3 regions of the Streptomyces sp. NPDC006463 genome follow, and region 2 is predicted to be linked to each of the others. Evidence: riboswitches for the same ligand, from Rfam matches in the RefSeq annotation. Region 2 holds a riboswitch; each other region holds the start of a gene.
The links. Region 2 has a riboswitch for cyclic di-AMP ahead of ACFYOB_RS16890 (peptidoglycan DD-metalloendopeptidase family protein). Riboswitches for the same ligand answer to the same signal wherever they lie in the genome.

Region 1 (2,254 bases), on a different contig from region 2:
CCAGCTGCCCAGGGACCGCAGATCCTCGCCCTGGCCCCGCCTGGCCCGCTCCTGGCCCAGCCTCACCAGCCCGCGCAGCACCTTGAGGTGGGCCTCGGTGCGGCGCCGGGCCGCCCTGGCGGCCGCCAGGGGCTCCAGCAGCATCCGCACCTCCAGGAGGTCGGTGGCCTCCTGCTCGGTCGGCTCGGCCACACAGGCGCCCGCGTGGCGCCGCGTGGTCACGAACCCCTCGGACTCCAGGGTCCGCAGCGCCTCACGGACCGGGACGCGCGAGACGCCGTACCGGCGGGCCAGTACTTCCTCGGTCAGCCTGCCGCCAGGTTCGAAGACCCCGGAGACGATGTCGTCGCGGATTGCCGTGCATACCGCGTGCGCAGGAATACGCAAGACCGAACCTCCGCTATTTCCGACTGCCGCGCCCATTGGACATGCGCGTGCGCAACTCGACTCTATTGCAACACACGATAATTTCCGAGAGCGCTCGGAAATGCGAAACATTTACCCGGCGGAGCAGCACGAAGGCCCCGGCTCGGGAGCCGGGGCCTTCGGTGAAGCGGTGCGGTGCGGTGCGCGTCAGAGGCTGACGTCGTGCGAGCGCAGGTACGCGATCGGGTCGATGTCCGAACCGTAGCTGGCACCGGTGCGGGCCTCGAAGTGCAGGTGCGGGCCGCTGGAGTTGCCCGTGGAGCCCGACAGGCCGATCTGCTCGCCCGGGGTGACCTGCTCGCCGACGGAGACGCTCAGCGAGGACATGTGCCCGTACTGGGTGTACGTACCGTCGTTGTGCTTGATGACGACGTTGTTGCCGTACGCGCCGCCCCAGCCGGCCTCGACCACGACGCCGGCGCCCACCGCGTGGACGGAGGTGCCGGAGGCGGCGTGGAAGTCGATGCCGGTGTGGCTGCCGGAGGACCACATGCCGCCGCCCGCCTTGTACTGCGTGCTGACGTACGAGCCGTCGACCGGGGCGACGAAGGTGTTGAGGCGCTTGCGCTCCTCCTCGCGGGCCGCGCGCTCGGCGGCTTCGCGCTCGGCCTTCGCCTTGGCCTCGGCGAGGCGCTTGGCCTCGGCGGCCCGCTGCTTGGCGTCGGCCTCGGCCTGCGCCTGGGCGGCCGCGTGCTCGGCGGCCCGGTGCTGGGACGCGGCCTGGTTCTGGATGTCGTCCTGGAGGTCCTCGGCGACGACCACGGCGCCGAGAGCGTTGTCCTGGGTCGACTGGTGGTGGTCGCTGTTGTCCGCGGCGAAGGCCGGAGCGGCGAGGGAGCCGACGACACCAGTGGTGGCGAGGGCGGCTATGCCGGCGTAGCCGGCGGTCTTGCGGCTCAGACGGCTGGAACCACGGTGCTTACCGGAGCCGGCGGGACGACTGCCAAACGCCATGAAGGGGCTGATCCTTTCCTTCCTTCTCGCCTACCGGGTTAGCTGACGGGTTCGGAGCAGGAAGGTCTCCTACGGGCCCCCTCTTGCGAGGCGGTCCGATTCACCCCAGGGACACATGTGGGTCCCCGGCTCCCCAGGCTCGCGCCTGACGGGGACTCGGCGATCGCTGCCCGGTGCCGCGGATGCGACGAGTACAACTGACGGACAGCACAGGTGACGCTAGGCGGATCATCAGTCAATCGCCAAACAGACACGCCTTTTTGTTGCGTACGCCACACCACATAAAAGCAACCTCACCATCAAACGGACAAAAGGGCCCCGGCGGACATGCCCGCCAGGGCCCTTCGTGGATCGGCCAGTCGACCGACGGCTGCCGTCAGTTGGTGACGACGCTCACCTCGCCGATCCCGAGCGCGCGCACCGGCGCCTCGATCTGCGCGGCGTCTCCGACCAGGATGGTGACCAGCCGGTCCGCCGGGAATGCCTTCACGACCGCCGAAGTGGCCTCCACCGTCCCGGTTTCGGCCAGCTGCGCGTACAACTGCGCCTGGTAGTCGTCCGGCAGCTCCTGCTCGACCTGGTCCGCGAGGGTTCCGGCGACCGAGGCCGCCGTCTCGAACTTCAGCGGGGCCACGCCCACCAAGTTCTGCACCGCCACGTCCCGTTCGGCATCGGTCAGGCCGCCCTCCGCGAGGGTGCGCAGCACCTTCCAGAGGTCCTCCAGCGCCGGGCCGGTGTTCGGGGTGTCCACCGAGCCGCTGATGGCGAGCATCGAGGCGCCCTTGCCGTCGGCGGTCGAGCGCAGCACCTGGCCGAAGGCGCGCACGCCGTAGGTGTACCCCTTCTCCTCGCGCAGCACCTTGTCCAGGCGGGA
Region 2 (2,254 bases):
GACCTACGCCAACGTAAGCAGGGGTTGACGGACCGTGATCTTTACCACGCGGGGGATAAGGAATAGGTACGCGTGAGGCCGGGACCCCCCTCGGGCCCCGGCCTCACGCGTGCCGGTGTTGCGACGGCGGGTGCCGTCAGATGCTCACGCCCTTCGAGCGGAGGTAGGCGAGCGGGTCGATGTCCGAGCCGTAGGACGGGCCCGTGCGGATCTCGAAGTGGAGGTGCGGGCCGGTCGAGTTGCCGGTGGAGCCGGAGAGGCCGATGCTCTGGCCGCCGGTGACGCTCTGGCCCGCCGAGACGGACAGCACGGAGAGGTGTCCGTACTGCGAGTAGGTGCCGTCCGCGTGCCGGATGATGACCTCGTTGCCGTACGCACCGGCCCAGCCGGACGAGACGACGGTGCCCGCGCCGACGGCCTTGACGGTGGTGCCGGAGCTGGCGATGAAGTCGACGCCGGTGTGGTAACCGGAGGACCACATGCTGCCCGCGACCTTGTACTGGGTGGAGATCCCGCCACTCACCGGGGCCACGAAGCCGGAGGCCGACTGCTGCGCGGCCGGCGCCTCGGCGGCGGATTCCCGCTGCGCGGCCGGGGCCTCGGCGGCGGATTCCCGCTGCGCCGGAGCGGCCTTCTCGGCGGGCCTGGGAGCGGACTTCCTAGCCGGCTTCGGAGCGGCCTTGGGGGCCGGGGCCGCGGCCTCGGCCTTGGTCTCGGTCTCGGTCTCGACCTTGGCCTCGGCGCGAGCGGAGTCGGCCGGGGCCGCCGCGCCCTTCGCACCGAGGGTCAGCTTCAGGCCAGGGTGGATGAGGTCGGGGTTGGCGCCGACGGCCTCGCGGTTGTCGGAGTACAGCTCGTACCAGCCACCGGAGAGGTGACGCTCCGCGGCGATCTTGGAGAGGTAGTCGCCGGGCACGACCGTGTAGACGGTCGGCGCGGTCTCCACGGCGGCCGTCGGGGCGGCCTGGAGCGAGAGGGGAACCTGCGGCGCCACGGCGGGGGCCGCGGCCGGCGCCGCGGCCGGGGCGCCGGCCGCCTGGGCGCCTGCGGCGCCCAGCAGGGGCAGCGCGAGCGCCGCACCACCGGTGCCCGCGACAGCGAGTCCGCGGAACACGGAACGGGACTTGGGACGGCGGTGCTTACCCTTTGCGGACATCGCGAATTCCTCTCCGTCGCCTGCGAGGTGAGCTGTCGGGTTCGGACTGGAGATGTCCGGCTGTCCATGAACGGAACATGAACGACTTCACCCCGAGCGGCCCCGGGAAAAGATCCGGAACAGCGGCTTACCTGGTTCCCCCGCTCCTGCCGCGCGCGTGAATAGTCGAGTGCGGTTTCCGGGCGGCGGCAGGATTCGGCGGTCCACCCGGATCGATCGCGAAGGTAATCCCATAAGGCCGTACGTAACAAGCCGTGAATTCCCTGACGGAATAACAGGGATGAGACATCGACGGAATTCCGGTCACCCTGCGTCCATTCCCCGCCGCCAACGGGCCCACCGGCCGGGCCCTTCGGCTTTCGCGATCAGGCACGCACGGTCACCGTATGATCTGGCTCACGGGGCCCCGTCCGATCTCGCCGCCGTTTATGGCAAGTTGGCGCCAAGTAGCTCAATTCGGACAGATGGCCCACCACGAAGCGGAGGAGTACCCGTGACCCAGCAGATAGAGGAGCCGGAACTGTCCGGAGTGCGCAATTTCCGCGACGTGGGCGGATTGCCGACTTCCGACGGGCGAAGGGTCAAGACGGGACGACTGTTCCGAAGTGGACATCTTGCGCATGCCACTGAAACCGACGCAGAGTTCCTCGCCTCGCTCGGCCTCCACACCGTCTTCGACTTCCGCAACAACGCCGACCACGCCCTGGAGGGGCCGGACGTCGAACTGCCCGGCGTTCGGAACGTCAACATACCGCTCTCGGATCCGGCCGACGGCCGGGAGTTCTGGAAGATGGTCCGCGACGGCGACCTCGACCAGCTCCGCTCGATCCTGGGCGACGGGAAGGCCGCCGCCCGGATGACGAACTCGTACCGCGGGATCATCAAGCACCGCACCATCGAGCACAGCCGGGTGGTGCACGCCCTCGCCGAGGACAGCGTGCCCGCCCTCCTGCACTGCGCGGCGGGCAAGGACCGGGCGGGCCTGTCGATCGCCGTCACCCTGCTCGCGCTGGGCGTCGAGCGCGAGGCGATCGTGGCGGACTACCTGGAGTCGAACGCTCCGCACCGCCGCTACCGGGTACGCCGCAGCGGCGAGCA
Region 3 (2,254 bases), on a different contig from region 2:
TCACAGGCTCCGCGCTGGCACTGCCGCTTCTTGCCGCCACCAACGCCTCCGCGGCCGACACCTCCACGTGGGACAAGGTCGCCGAATGTGAGAGCGGCGGCAGCTGGAGCGCCAACTTCGGCAGCGGCGAGTACGGCGGTCTCCAGTTCACCCAGGACGAGTGGCAGAGTGCCGGCGGCTCCGAGTTCGCCAAGCGGCCCGACCTCGCGAGCCGGTCCCAGCAGATCGCCGTGGCCGAGCGCGTACTGGCTTCCCAGGGCCCGCAGGCGTGGCCGCTGTGCGCGGCGTCGGCCGGGCTGGAGGGGCAGAGCCCCGCCGCGGCCGTCGACCCCGGCCTGCCCGGCGGTTCCGCCCTGAAGGGCCCGGCGCCGTCCCGGCCGGACGAGGAAGTGCCCTCCACGGGGAAGGGAAAGCCGTCCACGGACTTCGGTGCCCCGACCCCCGCCCCGAGCCCGTCGGCCACCCCCTCGTTCGTCATCCCCGACGGCCCGCTCGCGCCGTCCCTCGGACTGCCCGTCATGCCCTCGCCCGACGAGGTGACGCCGACCCCGACCGCCCCGGGCACGCCGACCGCCCCCGTGGACCCGAACGCGCCCACCACGCCGCCCGGCACCCCGGGCCAGCCCCCAGTGACCCCGGCCGACCCCACGGCCCCCGCAGCTCCGGGCGCCACGACCGACCCGAAGGCACCGGTCACCCAGGGCGCCCCGGCCACCCCGGGCGCCTCCACCAGCCCCACCGCACCGCCCGTCACGGCGGCCGAGGGCAGCGGCAAGCACCGCGGGGCCCCCGCGGCCGAGGCACCGGTCACATCTGATGCCGCGTCGAAGCCCTCGTACACCGTGCAGGCGGGCGACAGCCTGGTCACCATCGCGGATGCCAAGGGGGTCAAGGGCGGCTGGAAGGGGCTCTACGCGGCCAATGAGCAGGTCATCGGCGGGGACGCCGATCTGATCAAGCCCGGACAGAACCTGGATCTAACCGTGCAATAAGGGCACTTACGCCACCCGGAAAGAGTTGATTGCCCCTTTTCGGCAAGTGAGACATGCATCTCTTCCGGTCAACTGGCGTGTCTCGCCTTGGGGCTTCCGCAAACCCCGCCCTCACCTGCGCAAACACCCGTACGAGGAGCGCAAGTAGGGGTCGTTCCTCCCCGATGGCGGTCGTTGAACATCGGGGAGGGACCTGTCTACCTTCTGAATCGCTCGCCACCGCGAGCTCCTTCGACCGCATCGCCGAATCCTGCCGGCGGACGGAGGGAACAGTCGTCGCGTCAAGCGCCGAAGGCAGGAGCGGGGGAACCAAGGTAGGTGCCGGGAGCGGCCGTTGAGAGACGGTCACGCCACCGGCTAGGGGTTAAGACGTGCGCTAGGTCGCACGGCCGGGCAACTCACTCGCCCGAACCCGACAGCTCACCTCGTAGGCGTCGGTGAGGAGAAACTCCATGCTGCTTTCCGGCAAGGGCAAGCACCGCCGCGGTACCGCCATCGAGCGCACCGCCCGCATCGTCACGCTCGCCGGTGTCGCCGGTGTGGCCGTCGCCGCCCCCCTGATGGCCGCCGGTTCCGCCAGCGCCGCCAGCGCCTCCGAGTGGGACCGCGTCGCGCAGTGCGAGTCCGGCGGCAACTGGGCCATCAACACGGGCAACGGCTACTACGGCGGCCTGCAGTTCTCGTCGTCCACCTGGGCCGCGTACGGCGGCAAGTCGTACGCCGCGCAGGCCAACCAGGCCTCGAAGTCCCAGCAGATAGCCATCGCGGAGAAGGTCCTCAAGGGCCAGGGCAAGGGCGCCTGGCCGTCCTGCGGCGTGGGTCTGTCGAACTCCTCCTACACCGGGGGCGGTGCGGCCGAAACGCCGAAGAAGACGGAGAAGAAGACCGAGACCAAGAAGACCCAGCCGAAGAAGACCGAGCCGAAGAAGGAGACGAAGCGCTCCGAGACCCCGGCTCCGACCACCCGCTCCGAGCGCTCCGAGGCCCCGGCCCCGAAGACCGGCAACGGCGCGTACGAGGTCAAGTCGGGCGACACCCTGGGCACCATCGCCGAGGCCAACGGCGTCAAGGGCGGCTGGGAGAAGCTCTTCGAGCTGAACAAGGACATCGTCTCGGACGCCGACCTGATCTTCCCGGGTCAGAAGCTGAAGCTCAGCTGAACACTGCGGCAATAGCCGCAGGAGTCGCAGCAACGCTCACCATCCCCACCGCCCGGCGCGTCTCCCCCCACGCGCCGGGCGGCGGTGTGTGCGGCAGCAGAA

Region 1: another riboswitch for cyclic di-AMP. It lies ahead of ACFYOB_RS09735 (M23 family metallopeptidase); the one in region 2 lies ahead of ACFYOB_RS16890 (peptidoglycan DD-metalloendopeptidase family protein).
Region 3: another riboswitch for cyclic di-AMP. It lies ahead of ACFYOB_RS14705 (transglycosylase family protein); the one in region 2 lies ahead of ACFYOB_RS16890 (peptidoglycan DD-metalloendopeptidase family protein).

Annotation. Positions count from the first base shown of each region.
Region 1 is NZ_JBIAHP010000004.1:121,817-124,070, reverse strand. It holds gene ACFYOB_RS09740 (GntR family transcriptional regulator) at 1-387, opposite strand, end outside; gene ACFYOB_RS09735 (M23 family metallopeptidase) at 574-1,380, opposite strand; cyclic di-AMP (ydaO/yuaA leader) riboswitch at 1,394-1,552, opposite strand; gene ACFYOB_RS09730 (M16 family metallopeptidase) at 1,757-2,254, opposite strand, start outside.
Region 2 is NZ_JBIAHP010000008.1:186,024-188,277, reverse strand. It holds gene ACFYOB_RS16890 (peptidoglycan DD-metalloendopeptidase family protein) at 137-1,156, opposite strand; cyclic di-AMP (ydaO/yuaA leader) riboswitch at 1,161-1,334, opposite strand; gene ACFYOB_RS16885 (tyrosine-protein phosphatase) at 1,650-2,254, shown strand, end outside.
Region 3 is NZ_JBIAHP010000007.1:79,530-81,783, reverse strand. It holds gene ACFYOB_RS14710 (transglycosylase family protein) at 1-992, shown strand, start outside; cyclic di-AMP (ydaO/yuaA leader) riboswitch at 1,269-1,441, shown strand; gene ACFYOB_RS14705 (transglycosylase family protein) at 1,445-2,152, shown strand.